Regions from separate parts of the Dissulfurimicrobium sp. genome, predicted to be linked through region 1. Evidence: riboswitches for the same ligand, from Rfam matches in the RefSeq annotation. Region 1 holds a riboswitch; each other region holds the start of a gene.

Region 1 (4,869 bases):
ACAGGAATTTCTTATACGTCGATGAGGTGAATCTCCTTGAAGACCATATTGTGGATCTGTTGCTGGACTCGGCGGCCATGGGGGTAAATACGGTCGAAAGGGAGGGGGTGTCCTTTACGCATCCTGCAAGGTTTATTCTTGTAGGAACGATGAACCCTGAGGAAGGTGACCTAAGGCCGCAGCTCCTGGACAGGTTCGGCCTGTGCGTGCAGGTTGGATCGATCCAGGACAAGGCGAAGAGGGTAGAGATACTCAGACGAAGGGCCGCCTTTGATGCCGATCCAGAGGCATTTGCAGCTGTTTGGCAGCCCGAACAGGATGGGCTTTCAAAGGGGATCATGGCGGCAAAGGGGAGGCTCGGCCGTATCATACCTCCTGATGCTGCACTTGAAAGAATCGTAGGCGTCACCACCTCGCTTGAGCTCGATGGCCACAGGGCCGATATCGTGATGATGAAGGCGGCAATGGCCCTGGCCGCCTTCAGGGGCAGGGTGTCCATAAGCGATGATGACATCAGGGATGTGGCCCAGCTCGCCCTGAGCCACAGAATGAAGAGGCTTCCATTTGAAGAGATGGGGGTAGGTATGGAAAGGCTTGAGACAGCGCTTACCGGGGTTCTGCGGGCATGACATTCAGTGACTTTGTCGGGCATGACGATGCGAAACTTGCGTTGATCTTAAATGCCATAGATCCTAATTGTGGGGGTGTTTTGTTCGCTGGTGAAAAGGGGAGCGGCAAGTCAACGCTCTCAAGGCTTTTTAAAGAGATACTGCCTGAAGCCTTCCCTTTTATAGACCTCCCGCTCAATATCACGGAAGACGCCCTTATGGGGGGCGTAAATATTGAAGATACGATAAAGACAGGCAGGAGGGTCTTTCAGCCTGGTGTCCTGGGCCGCGCCGATGGTGGCGTTGTCTATATTGATGACGTCAATCTGCTCTCACCCGATATAGCCTCGCTTGTCCTCGAGGCCATGGGCCGCGGAGAAAACATCGTTGAGCGGGAAGGGATTGCATTGAGACATCCCTCACGGTTTATCCTGGTTGCAAGCATGAACCAGGAGGAAGGGGTGCTTTCGCCCCATCTGCTCGACCGTTTCGGTATGATGGTCTTGTGGGAAGGGTTAAAAGAAGGGCCGCAGAGGATAGAGGTTATTAAAAAGGCGGCGCCCGATGTCTTTGGCCGGTCTTTGAGCAGGGAGGACCGATGCCTGAGGGATAAGATCCGTTCCTGTCGTTCTGTTCTGAAAGATACGGTCATCCCGGCTGAGACAAGGGATTATATCGCGCAATTGTGCATTGAAAACAATATCCCCGGATCGAGGGGCGACATATATCTCATGTATGCCGCACGGGCCCATGCCGCCTATTGCGGCCGCAAAGAAGTGACGAGGGATGACGTGGACGCCGTCGCCCCTCTTGTGCTTGCGCACAGGAAAAGGGTATCCCAGCAACAGCAACAGCAGCAGATGGAGCAGCAGACGGAACAACAGGAGGGGCGTCAGGAACACGGGGAACAGACAGGGTCTGACGGGCAGGAGAAACAGCATGGGTCTCAATCGAGCGGTAAACACCGTGAGCCTGATGGGTCCCGCCCCGATCAGGCCGGAATGGACGGGCCGGATGACGGCGGCCGCCAACAGATGGAATCAAACCCCAAAGAAGAGGTCTTTGAGACCGGCGGGCTGTTTAAGACAAAAAGGATAATACTCAGAAAGGACCGGGTAAACCGGTCTGTATCCGGCAGAAGGACAAAGACAGGGTCAAGGGACAAGAGCGGCAGGTATGTAAAGAGCGTCCAGAGAAAGAAGGATGATATAGCCATCGATGCAACGCTCCGGGCCGCGGCCCCTCATCAAAAGGCAAGGGGCAGGACAGAGGTGATCCTGATTCGCGACGATGACCTGAGATTCAAGCAGAGGGAGAAAAAGATGGGTCACCTCGTAGTCTTTGTTGTGGACGGGTCGGGCTCAATGGGCGCCAGGAGAAGGATGGTGGAGACCAAAGGGGCTGTCCAGTCCCTGCTCATGGACTGTTATCAGAAAAGAGACAGGGTCTCCATGATAGTCTTTAGAAAAGACAGGGCCGAGGTCATACTGCCGCCTACATCAAGCGTTGAAAACGCCTCAAGGAGACTGAGGGAAATCCCTGTCGGCGGCAAGACCCCTTTGGCGGCGGGGCTTTTGGAGGCCTACAGACTTATCAAACGGGCAACGGTCAAATCGCCTGAAATGAGGGCTATCGGCGTGCTCATAACAGACGGTAGGGCCAACCAGGGTATTTCAGGGGCCCCGATAGGTGAAGAGGTCAGAAAGATGGCCCAACTCCTCAGTGAATTGAGCTCGACAGATTACATCGTTGTGGATACAGAAGACAAGAGTGGGTTCATCAAGACCGATCTGGCCCTTCAGATAGCGTCACAGCTTGGTGCTGATTATCATACTATTGAAGGACTGAGAGCCGACTGCCTTGTTGAGATGGTACAGATGAAAAAGGTAGGAGTTTTTGGTTTTTGACCAGTTGTATACGGTTTTGAAGGGGGGTGATTGCAGGCGATTACCGCATGTTTTTTAAATCGATAAGGAATTTCTAAAAATACTATAGTTTGGATGCCAGGGAAGAGGAGTGTGATTCTCCCGCTGCCCCGCAGCCGTAAAAGGGAACGAAAGCCCGATTTAAAGCCACTGTCCTGGGTAACACCATGATGGGAAGGCGGGCGAGTAGGAAATTGACGTTGCCCTTAAGCCGGAAGACCTATCCAGACCATGAAAACTCAACAACAGACTTCTCGAGGGAGGAAGAGATGAAAAATACGCTATTTTCAGCAATAAATCTTATTTTTTCCTTGGTTCTTATCCTTTTTGCCGCTTCTGCGTCTGCAGATGAAGCGGCCATGCCATTGGGCGAGGTCGTCGTAACTGCAACAAAGATTGCGGAGCCTGAAAAAGACGTCCCTGCATCTGTCCAGGTAATCACCCAGGAAGACATAAAGAATTCTACCGCCAGGGATGCCGGAGACCTCATTGCAGAGGCTGGGATCGGCCATGTCCACAAATATCCAGGCGCACTTACAGGCAGAATTGAATTGAGAGGCCTGACAACAGATCTTATGAGTGAGCTGAAAAGCAGGGTGCTTGTCCTTATCAATGGCCATTATGCAGGCACGGTAAATCTTGCAGAGATACCTGTTGACGATATCGAAAGGATTGAGATAGTAAAAGGCCCTGCATCTGTCCTCTACGGCTCTTCTGCAATGGGTGGTGTCATCAACGTCATAACAAAAGAAGGGAGAAAAGAGGGCGTCCACGGCTCCATTGGCGGCGAGGCCGGCTCATACGACTACTGGAGACCAGAGGCGGAGCTGAGCGGAAAGAAGGGGCCCTTTGATTTTTATTTCTCCGGCAGCCGTTCGTCAGAGGATGACTATGATACCAGGAACTACGGCAGGATTAGGAATACGGCTTATAACGACGAGACGGCGTCGCTACGTCTGGGTTACAAGTTTCTCGACGGCCATCACATATCCATGGGCCTTCAGCACTGGAGGGGATGGGCCATAGGCTCTCCAGGGCCGAGATATGCCCCTGATCCTGATAATTTTGACAGGAAGGAAAGGGACGGCGTTGATGTGGAATACAAGACAAAAACGATCGACGCAGGCTATTATCACGTAACCGAAAAGGGCGAATGGCATGGGGGCATGAATTTCGGCCCCGGCAACTCAAATATCACATCGATAGATACATATACGCAGGGGGCTAATCTTCAAAAGACATTCGATCTTGGCGGTGACTTCAGGCTTGTCACAGGCGGCCAATGGGACAGGATAGAGGTTGATAGTTCGAGAAACATAGGTGCGCCTTATAGCCCGAATTCAAGATATGACAGCTATGGCGCATTTACAGAAGGCAGGCTCAGTCTGCTCAATAAAAAACTTTTGCTGAGTGCAGGGCTTCGTTATGACTATTTCGAGGACAAGATACTTTCAACAGCAGGTATAAAGGGCCTTAATCCAAGGGAGGAAACCTTGGACCATGTGACGGAAAGGGGTGGGCTGGTATATAAAGTCACAGATAGCTTCGAGCTCAAGGGAAGCATTGGCACTGCCTTCCGTGCGCCTGCGCCTGACGAGCTGGCGACAGACTATGTATCAGATTGGGGGACGCATTATATCGGGAATCCGGGTCTAAGACCTGAGAAGAGCACGACATATGACGCAGGGCTTGGGTATTCAAAAGGTCTTTTTAAGAGTGGTCTCACATTCTTTCATACGGACTTTAAAGACAAGATATTGAGCTATTACGACGGTGCGCTCAAGGCCCAGACCTTTAAAAACGTTGACGGGGCGGCCATCCAGGGCATTGAGGCCAATATCTCTTATGATGCGGGGCTGGCGGCCGGGTTAAATCTATCCATTGAGCCGTTTGCCAATATCACCTACCTCACAAGATATTCGAGCAAGGACGAGCTTGAGATCGGCAAATACGGAAAAACGCTTCTCTATACCCCCAGATGGACCGGGGCGTTCGGCGTGAAGGCCGGTCAGGAGAGGTGGGACGCCAGGCTCATTGCAAATTACACAGGGGGTGAAAAGGTGCAGGACTGGAGCCCGCCATCGTATGGAAAGGTCGTGGTAAACAAGGGTGGCTTTACCGTCGTCAGTATAAAAGGCTCCTATAGACCTATAAAACACCTTGAACTTACGGCGTCTGTGGAAAACCTCTTTGACAGGGCGTATCAATATGTCCTGAGCTATCCCATGCCTGGCAGGACTATAGCCGTCGGGGCAAGGTGGCTGTTTTGAGATGCGCCGATGAGACCCTTGCATAACTCCATGATCAGGGCATGGCTGGGCATAGGCGCCCCCCGC
Region 2 (4,869 bases), on a different contig from region 1:
GGCATCGACCAAGCCATTTAAATGATCGATAGTTACAAGACTGACAAATATATATCCGCTTCATCTTCTCTTTACTCAAGATTCTTCCTCCTGCTCAGGAATCGGTATAATGACCTCTGCCAACGTACCGCCACCCTCTCCAGTAGGCCCTACAGGACCTCGATCTTTAATGGTTACTGAACCGCCAAGGGATTCTGTCAGACGCTTGACAATGGCAAGGCCGAGCCCGGTACCTCTAGCCTTTGTAGTAACAAACGGCTCGAACAGGTGCTGTCTTACTTCCCCCGGAAGACCTGGGCCGCTGTCCCAGACATCCATAACAAACCTTCCTTCACCATATCGCATGGCGACTCCGACCTCGCCGCCATGCTCATGCACAGCATCAACCGCGTTTTGAAGTAGATTTATCCCTATCTGTGTAAGCTTAGCCTTATCCAGGCGTATCTTTGCCTGCTTGCAGTCTAAAACAATGCTGATTCTGTCGGAAGGTACGACCAGACCCCTTACAAGCTCTTTACAGAATTTTTCAAGATCAAATTCTTCTTCATGCGGCATAGCAGGTCTGGCATAGGCCAGGAGATCGAATGTAAGACGCTCGAGTCTCTCCGATTCCCCGACGATAATGCCCATATCCTCCTTTAAGACCGGCGATAGGTCGCCCTGTTCAAGATGATATTGGGCAAACCCCTTTATACTGCTCAATGGATTCCTGATTTCGTGCGCAAGAACCGCCGCCATCTCCCCCAGGGCCACAAGCCTCTCCTGCTCTCGAAGCCGCGCCCTGAATCTCTCTCCGCGCCGCCAGGCAAGGAAGAAAAAAATGGCAAGCACCCAAAGTATCACAAGCGAGAATCCTACCAGGATTATCTGAAAATTCGCCTTCCTTACGATCCCATTTGCAGGATATGGATGAATAGCCACCCTGAGACAAAATACCTTTTCTGTCTTTTCCTGATCCATATCCTTTTTCATGCCCCTTTTAAATCTAGATGAATGATATACGCGCAGAAACCTCTTGTGTAGCTGCAATGGGAAGTCCAAAATAAAGACCTCTTCGCCTGTAGCAAGGGTTGAAAAATGTATGAGCGGAGATTCATCTCTTATAACCTTCTCTATATATTCGTCTTTCTGTTCCCTACCAAGGAGTTTTGGATTTGAATGTAGGATGATCGTGCCTTCCTGATCATACAAACTTAAAAAGGCCAGATCTCTCCATCTCTCTGAGCGGATCAACTCTTCGAAGAACTCCTCTTTGAAGCCGAATCGGTCTAGCGTGATGCCAATGTTCACCGCTATGTCCACCGCCCGCTTCTCCATAAGGTTCCTTGCCCCATCGATGGATATCTTATATGTGCCTATGCCACTTATTACGACGACAATCGAAAACAACATCAAGATACTAAATGCGACAATTTGATAGGGCACAGAAAAACCAGTCGGGCTGCGGCTTGTTTTTATCGTTTCTGGCATCTTTACCGGTTGTGCGGTTTATCTAATTTTTTATTTACTTTTTATTTACCATAACACAAAATCCATCAAAAGCGTGCGAAGTCTTCCTTGCAAATAAACGCTATCTTGACAAGCCCCTTTAAGGCAAATAATTTACATCCAAAATCTAAACCAGGTGTCGTAAGGCTTAATAGGGAATCCTGTGCAAATCAGGAACGGGCCCGCCGCTGTGATCGGGGACTAAGGCTGCAACTGCAACGAGTCACTGGGCAAGATAATAATCGCCTGGGAAGACTTGCAGCCGCTAGGAAGATCCGTTAGTCAGAAGACCTGCCTGTCTTAAGAAACCGCGCTCTTCGCGGCAAAAAGAGCAACGGCCGCCCATTTGGGCTGAAACGATAAATTTTAAGGATTTAAGCGGATAAAAAGGGCTGTCCCGAATCCAACTGCCTATCAACCAAGGCGTTTGATTCGGGATTTTTGTTTTATGTAAAAAATCTACTAGATCTTAAGGAGGTAAAAAATGATCAAAGAATCAGCATGGTTAATAATAACGCTTTTAATATCTTTGGGATTGCAATCCGTGAGCGTCTCTGCAAAAGAGACAAAAGGAGAAAACGCCGCTATCGTGCTTGCCGCCTTTGGAACCAGCTATCCTGAGGCACTTACCGGCATCATGAATATCAAAAAACGGGTCGAAGATGCCTGCCCCGGCGTACCGGTCAAGGTCGCATTTACATCAAACATGATCCGCAAGATATGGCACAAGAGGATACACGATAAGGACTTTAAGGCAGCAAACAAGTCGTTGCCGCCCGATATCTTCAGCGTAAAAGGCCCGTTGGCGACCATAGCCGACCTTCAAGACAAAGGCTATTCTAATATAATAGTTCAGTCGCTACACATATATAACGGCGAGGAGTACGACGACCTTGTCTCTTATGTCAAGGGGCTTGAGGCCATAAAAACCCTTAAAACCAAAAATATGCCGTTTGAAAGGCTGGCTATAGGCAGACCCGCACTTGGCGCAAACGGCGATGTCCATCCGTATATAGACGATATTAAGGAAGCGGCAAGGGCTGTAGCGGAAGATGTCCGAGAGGCCCAAAGAAAAAAGGCGGCCCTTGTCTATATGGGACATGGAAACAAATATTATTCGTCAGGAGCCTATGCAGAACTCCAAGACGTCATGCGCTCCATGTACCCGGATGCCAAGATCTTCATAGGTACAGTAGAAGGCTTTCCATCTTTTGATCAAGTCATGGACAAACTTAAGGCTGAAAAGATAAGAAAGGTGCTGCTCAAACCATTCATGGAAGTGGCTGGTGACCATGCACGAAATGATATGGCAGGCGACGCTAATACTTCGTGGAAACGGCGGCTTGAGTCAGCTGGAATAAAGGTGATCGCAGACATCCACGGTCTTAGTGAAAACGATGCATTTGCAGACATCTTTGTAAGACATATAAAAGATGCCGCTAAAGACAGTGGTATAGAGATATGCGGAGAGAAGTGAATAATGTCTCTATGAAGACGTTCCTCATCGCCGGCACCCAAAGCGGAGTAGGTAAAACCACCGTGGCACTTGGCATCATGGCGGCCCTTAAGTCAAAGGGTCTCGATGTCCAACCCTTTAAATGCGGGCCCGACTTCATAGACCCCACCCTGCACCACATGGTGACAGGAAGGATGTCAAGGAACCTGGATATATGGATGTGCGGGGAGGATTTTGTAAAAGAGACCTTCTTTGACCATGCAAAAGGGGCGGATATAGCCGTAGTCGAGGGGGTTATGGGTCTTTTTGACGGCGGGGTCTCGAGCAGTGCATCTCTCGCAAGATGCCTTGGATTACCGGTTATCCTGGTCATTGACGTACGTTCAATGGCAGAAACGGTCGCCGCTATTATAAAGGGCTTCGAGGTGTTTGACCCGGGTCTTGTCCAAGGCGTAATTCTTAACCGGGTCGGGAGCCAAAGGCACCTTGATCTCTTAAAAGACGCCATTAAAAGGCACTGTAACTCTGATCTGTTTCTGGGGTACCTCCCAAGGGACCTGAATTTTGAGATACCAAGCCGCCACCTCGGGCTATTTATGGCAAACGACGCCCCGCTCGATAAAAAGGCTGTAGAAAGGCTTTCCTGTGCGGTGTCCGATTTCATTGATCTAGAAAGACTTATGGACCTCCAGATAAAACCAGTTAAAATCAAAGAGCCTTTGAATCTGGACTGTACTATTTCCGAGACAGGCGGAGACGGTCCTAAGAACAACAATGACGGATACACCCAAGGGCATGAAATAACCATAGGAATTGCAAGAGATGAGGCATTCTGTTTCTATTATGAAGACAATCTCGATCTGTTCCGAAAAATGGGGGCGAGGATAACAGAATTCAGTCCACTTTCAGATACAGCCATCCCTGATGGTATAGATGCTATATATCTTGGCGGCGGCTATCCTGAACTCTATGCTGAACGGCTCTCTGAAAACCATGAGATGCTCAATTCGATCAGGGACTGGTCGATTAGAGGCGGGGTCGTTTATGCCGAATGCGGCGGTTTTATGTACCTTACCCAGGGTATAGAAGGCCTTGACCAAAAATTCTATCCAATGGTCGGCATATATCCGGTCAGAGCCAAGATGAACTACCGCTTGTCAGCACTCGGATACAGGGAGATAGAACCTGTCTCTGGACCATTTGCGGCTATGTACAAGGAGGGTTTGCGGACCGCCTTTGCACAGCATGGCATCCCCAGGCTCAAAGGCCATGAGTTCCACTATTCGACCATAGAAGAGATGCCGCCTGAGGTCGATCGTACATTCCGGCTTGCAGACGGGAGGTTCAGTGGCTACCTAATCAAAAATACGCTGGGCAGCTACATACACATCCATTTCGGCAACACACCGTGGGCGGTCAGGAGGTTCATCGAGTTTTCAAAGGGAGCAGGAGGCCATGGAATTTGAGCTGAGGTTTTCAAGGCCAGACGAGATCGAAGAAGAGAGTTTCAGGATAATAAGGGAGGAACTCGGACAGACACCGTTTAACCAGGATGAGCTCTCCGTAGTTATACGGGTGGTTCATGCCACTGGTGACGTCTCGATCGCCTCCCAGATGAAATTTCATCCAAAGGCCATTCAGGCCGGAATCGAGGCTGTAAGGGCGGGAAAAGACGTGCTGACCGATGTAAACATGGTTGCCGCAGGTATAGACAAGACAAGGCTTTCAAGGTTCGGCGGCAGGGTCATGTGTTTGATCGCGGATCCTGGTGCCGCGAAGAAGGCACAGGAAGAGGGTCGTACAAGGGCCGATGCGGCCATAGAGATCGGAATAGATCAAAACGATATTGGTATAATCGCCATAGGAAACGCCCCGACCGCACTTTTAAGCGCCGTCAAATATATAGACAGGAACGGCTGCAACTC
Region 3 (4,869 bases), on a different contig from region 1:
TTTAAAAGGGGATTATTGCATGTATGATCACAGCACGCCACACCCTTGTTAATCACATCCAGTGCATATTCTTTTGAAAGCCTCATCAATGTCCTGTCGTCGGCCTTCCAATAGCCCTTTCTTGCCGCCTCAAGCATCCGCCCAGTAATAGACTGATATGCCCATGGATTTTCCCTTGAGAAGAATTCTTTAAGTCCCAACCTGTATTTATCTTCCACATATACTGAATAGACCTCGTCCCATTTGGCCCTGTCTATCATCTCAGGGGTAGTCACCTGCCACCCCCACATGTTATCCACAAACCTAGACATCTCACGCGCCCCGGCATAACCCTCCTTCTTCATACCTTCTATCCAGACAGGGTTCAGATACCTAGCCCTGAGCTCCGTACCTATAGCTAGGGAAAGGGGTTCCATTCGGCTGTTTCGAGGATCTTTCTGATCGGATATGAGGCTATCCGGCGCCTTCCCAGAGATCTTTTTTACGGCCATATTGAGTCCGCCAAGATACTGAAAGACGTCATCGTTGTCCATAAGGCCGTAGAGATTCGAAGAGCGCGACTGGACGGTGACGCTTACATCCTTGAGCTGTGAGCGGAACACAGCTTTTGCATCCTGCCCCCACATGTCTTTTGAATAACCGAATGAGACCATGTTCATAAACGCCTGAGCGATCTTTGAATCATCCTCCCAAAGACCACTTGCGCCGGTCATCTCGGCTACCTTTGTACCATATGCCCCAGGTCTTTCGGAAAATATACGAACTGTCGAGAGTTTATCGGCCTCGGCTCTGGTATAACCCGCCTTTATGAGGGTCTTTTTAAGCGCCTCGGTGTGATCCTTGATATAGTTCTCAACGTCTGTGAGTACAGCGGCTTCTTTCACCGCCTTGTCAAGAAGGAGCGCAACCGATGGGAAGGTATCCCTGTAAAGACCAGACATCTGCAAAAGCACATCAAGCCTCGGCCTGTTCAATTCTGTGGCCGAAATAGGCTCGACGCCCTTTACCTTGTCCCTACGATCCCATATGGGTCTCATGCCCATGAGATAGAGTGCGGTCGCCTCGTTCACCCCCTCGTTTCTCATAGTCTCGACGGCCCAGAGGACTATGGCTGTCTTTTCGGGATACCTGCCGCCGTGAGCCTTTCGATAACCATCAATAATCTCCTCCGCCGCCTTTTTCCCCTGGCCCCACGCCTCTTTCGACGGGACCTTTTCCGGATCAAAGCCATAGAAGTCCCTGCCTGTCGGTAGACTCTCGGGGTTCCGAACCGGATCCCCGCCGGGGGCCGGCGGGATAAAACCGCCGTTTAAGGCATTGACAAGCGCATCGAGTTCATCCCGACCCGATTCAGAAATGAGCCTAAGGTAGCGATCTTTTCCACCATTTGCACCTGATGAAACAGCTGCGGCCATCTCATCAAGCGCCTCACCTTTAGGGGATTCCCCAAAGGTATGGAGACCGTACGGTACAAGGCTGGTTTTTATCTCAATGAGATAGTCTTCAAGTCTCTTGACTGAGTCTTTATCTATTTTTTTTACCCCGAGGTCCTTACAGAGCCCGAGCGCTGTTGCAAGCTTACCTATGCGTGCAAGCCTTGCGGCCTTTATATCGTTCGAATCGGATGCCTCGTACTCACTTATGAGGGCTGCGAGCTTTGAATACTCGGCATAGAGACCGCCTTGCCTGAACGGCGGGACCGCATGGTCTATTATCACAGCCCGCCCCCTGCGCTTGGCCTGGATGCCTTCACCCACGTCATCAACTATATATGGATAGATATTTGGGATATCGCCTATCAGCACCTCCGGTGAGCAGCTGGCCGAGAGGCCGGCATTCTTCCCAGGCAGCCACTCATGTGTACCATGAGTGCCGAGGCTTATCATGGCATCAGGCCTCAAGACCTTTTGAAGCCAGAGATAAAAAGCCACGTATTGATGGTGCGGATAGACAATCGTGCTGTGATAGAGCTTGTCGGGATCATCGCTGAACCCCCTTACAGGCTGCGGCGCAATGGTCAGATTGCCCAGACGGATGCATGGGATGATAAACCGCCCGTCGCGGGTCATTATCTTTGAATCCTCAGGCCTCCCCCAATCCTTTTCGACCTTCTTTAAGAATCCCTGGTCAATTCCCTTTATCCACCTCTTATATTGCCTCATGTCGATCGCGACATAATCATTGCTGGCCATAAATCTGTCAAGCTCGCCTGGGGCCCACGAACCTATATTCCTCCCAACCTTTACAAGAAGGTCCTTGATCTCGTCCTCGCTTACATCCTTCGGGATCATATATCCTTCAGCTCTCAGACGGTTAACAATGACCTTGATGCTCCTCGCCACATTGAGGTAGCTTGCCCCTATATTCTGTTTGCCTTGGACATGGTTATAATAAATCAGGACGATTCTTTTATCCCTATTCGGTTTTTCTTTAAGCGCATGCCATCTTGCCACCCGCCTTGCAAGTATATCTATCTCATCCTTGATCGGGACATATATCGGACCCTCGTTGCTCATATCTTCTTTCGCCCCGACAACAGTAGGTTCTACAAGGCCAGAGAGCTCCGGCATGGAGAACTGCATGGTGATCTCGCTGGCGGCCATGCCCTGCGACGACTTCATCCATTCGTCCCTCGATGTGTAAAAAAGATATTGGGGATTGAAAACGGGGCAATTCGCCTTCTCAAGTACCTTCAAAAGTCTAGGGGAAAGGAGAGAGCTGAATCTGAATACAAAACTCGTGATGGAACCAAGGGCGTCATTTAAGGGCGGTTCAGAGATCAAACGGTCTATCTCGGATGGCCCGTCCTTTGGGGAATAGAGGAGTGTCAGCGTATTTATACCATTGGCCTCATATGCCCTTATAAGGGCGTCAAGCGGCCCTTTCCTTGAATCAACGGTAAAAGTTGGAAATACGACCACTAGTGACCAGAGACCTTTGTCATTGAAATGGCCTGTTTTTTTATACCAGTTCACATATTCGCCGACGTCAGCGAAAAAGGCATGGGCATCGGGGTGATAAAAACCCCCTTCGGGCGGCACGACCGGCGCTGGCGGAGAGACATGAACGCCTAAATCGGTCTTCGCAAGATATAGAATGAGCCCTCGGATATTTTCTTCACTCGTATAATCGAAGTATCTCCTGACCGTCTCGTCGAATATGACACCCTGACCTTTCAACTCCCTTGATCTGCCTGGCGAACGGACGGCATATATCTTAGCCATTGGATTTATTAAATTTTTATGCGAGGTCAACCAATCGGTAAGTCCCCCCTGCATAGCATCCAAGACAGCTACATCCATAGACGAAAGCACAGCCGAGGCCCTTGGGGCATCGAGATCCTTTTCAGTTAAGACCAAGACCTTAAGTCCAGGAAGATCAATGGACGATAACGCTTTCCGACAGGTATAGACGTCAGAATCCCCGACAAAAAAGACCATCAGCCCTTGGGCCAAGGCGGTTTTCGGGATAAAAAATGAAAAAATAGTTATGACAGTAAAAATCCAGCAATACATCAGACACCTTCTCTTAATAGAATAGAGCTCCAAATAAAGAACCGGATCAACACCTTAAGAAAACAGGTGCATGGATCCGGAATAGCCCTTTTATCCGCTTAAATCCTACAGCTACCGAACAGGACAGCAACCGCCCCACTCCTTGCCTCGAAAGGGCAGCTATCAAACAGGCAGGTCTTCTGACTTTCGGATCCATCTACCGGCCGCGCCTTCCCAGCCTAAGCCAGTGGCATTACTACGACCTTCGTCCCCGATCACAGCGGCGGGCCCGTCCCTGATTCTCACAGGGTTCCCCATTAAGCCTCGCGGCGCCTGTTGTCTTGTTTAATTTTAATATAAAACTCTATTTGCCCTCAGAAAGGTTGTCAAGCATATAAATCGCTCAAGAATCGACTGCGGCGGATTGTTTGGCTTTTGCACCTTCCATCCCGACAAACAATCAACCAAGCAGACGTATGAGATAGAATACGACAAACAAAGAAATCATCAAAAGTATGAGGGCCACCATGATATCAAGCAATATCGACGGTTTGAATGTATCTTGATCTATCTGGCGCTTGATCTGATAGTGCCTGACGACGGCAAATATACCCAGGAGCCCGCCTATGGCTATAGTGCCTGCCCCGAGATATAGGGGTATGTCAGACTGAAAGGTCGCAGCCTCAGGATGGGTCTCGGAAAGCAGTCTTGTCAGAAGGGAAAGCTTTGCCACCAGAAAACCAAAGGCCATGATGGCGATGGCAGTCCTTATCCAGGCGAGAAACGTCCTTTCATTTGCAAGATGTGTCCTTCTCGGCGCATTTGCATCATGGCCTTTGCCCATTACTTTGATCATGCCTCCGCAATATCAGCGTTTCAGCGTGTCTTAAACAGCTCTTCCTTGCCCTTTATAAGCCAGTCTATCACAGCTGGATCCGCCAAGGTAGAGGTATCTCCAAAGTCTCCTGTATCGCCTGCAGCAATCTTTCTGAGTATCCTGCGCATGATCTTGCCGCTCCTGGTCTTCGGCAACCCCTCCACAAACTGTATCACCTCAGGGTTTGCAATGGGTCCTATCTCCTTCCTGACATGGTCTTTCAATTCCTTTCTCAAGGCCTCTGTCCCTGCAATACCGGCCTTCAGGATTACATAGGCATATATTGCCTGCCCCTTTATCTCATGCGGCATCCCTACGACCGCCGCCTCGGCCACAGCAGGATGGGCCACAAGGGCCGACTCTATCTCCGCAGTGCCGAGCCTGTGACCCGAGACGTTGATTACGTCATCGATACGCCCCATGATCCAGAAATACCCATCTTCATCAAGGCGCGCGCCGTCGCCTGATTCATACATACCAGGAAAGTGGTCAAAATAC

The links. A riboswitch is a leader RNA that binds a small molecule or an ion and turns the genes downstream of it on or off. The one in region 1 is predicted to bind cobalamin.
Region 2: linked by a shared signal. The riboswitch ahead of ACP5SG_RS00730 (sirohydrochlorin cobaltochelatase) and the one ahead of ACP5SG_RS05265 (TonB-dependent receptor plug domain-containing protein) in region 1 are both predicted to bind cobalamin.
Region 3: linked by a shared signal. The riboswitch ahead of ACP5SG_RS05620 (cobaltochelatase subunit CobN) and the one ahead of ACP5SG_RS05265 (TonB-dependent receptor plug domain-containing protein) in region 1 are both predicted to bind cobalamin.

The regions. Positions count from the first base shown of each region.
Region 1 is NZ_JBMFRG010000029.1:9,957-14,825, forward strand. It holds gene ACP5SG_RS05255 (ATP-binding protein) at 1-629, shown strand, start outside; gene ACP5SG_RS05260 (VWA domain-containing protein) at 626-2,515, shown strand; cobalamin riboswitch at 2,590-2,775, shown strand; gene ACP5SG_RS05265 (TonB-dependent receptor plug domain-containing protein) at 2,803-4,803, shown strand.
Region 2 is NZ_JBMFRG010000003.1:28,570-33,438, reverse strand. It holds gene radA (DNA repair protein RadA) at 1-79, opposite strand, end outside; gene ACP5SG_RS00735 (sensor histidine kinase) at 76-1,470, opposite strand; cobalamin riboswitch at 1,606-1,801, shown strand; gene ACP5SG_RS00730 (sirohydrochlorin cobaltochelatase) at 1,973-2,965, shown strand; gene ACP5SG_RS00725 (cobyrinate a,c-diamide synthase) at 2,977-4,410, shown strand; gene ACP5SG_RS00720 (precorrin-8X methylmutase) at 4,400-4,869, shown strand, end outside.
Region 3 is NZ_JBMFRG010000032.1:7,227-12,095, forward strand. It holds gene ACP5SG_RS05620 (cobaltochelatase subunit CobN) at 1-3,515, opposite strand, end outside; cobalamin riboswitch at 3,668-3,846, opposite strand; gene ACP5SG_RS05625 (YidH family protein) at 3,955-4,350, opposite strand; gene acs (acetate--CoA ligase) at 4,371-4,869, opposite strand, start outside.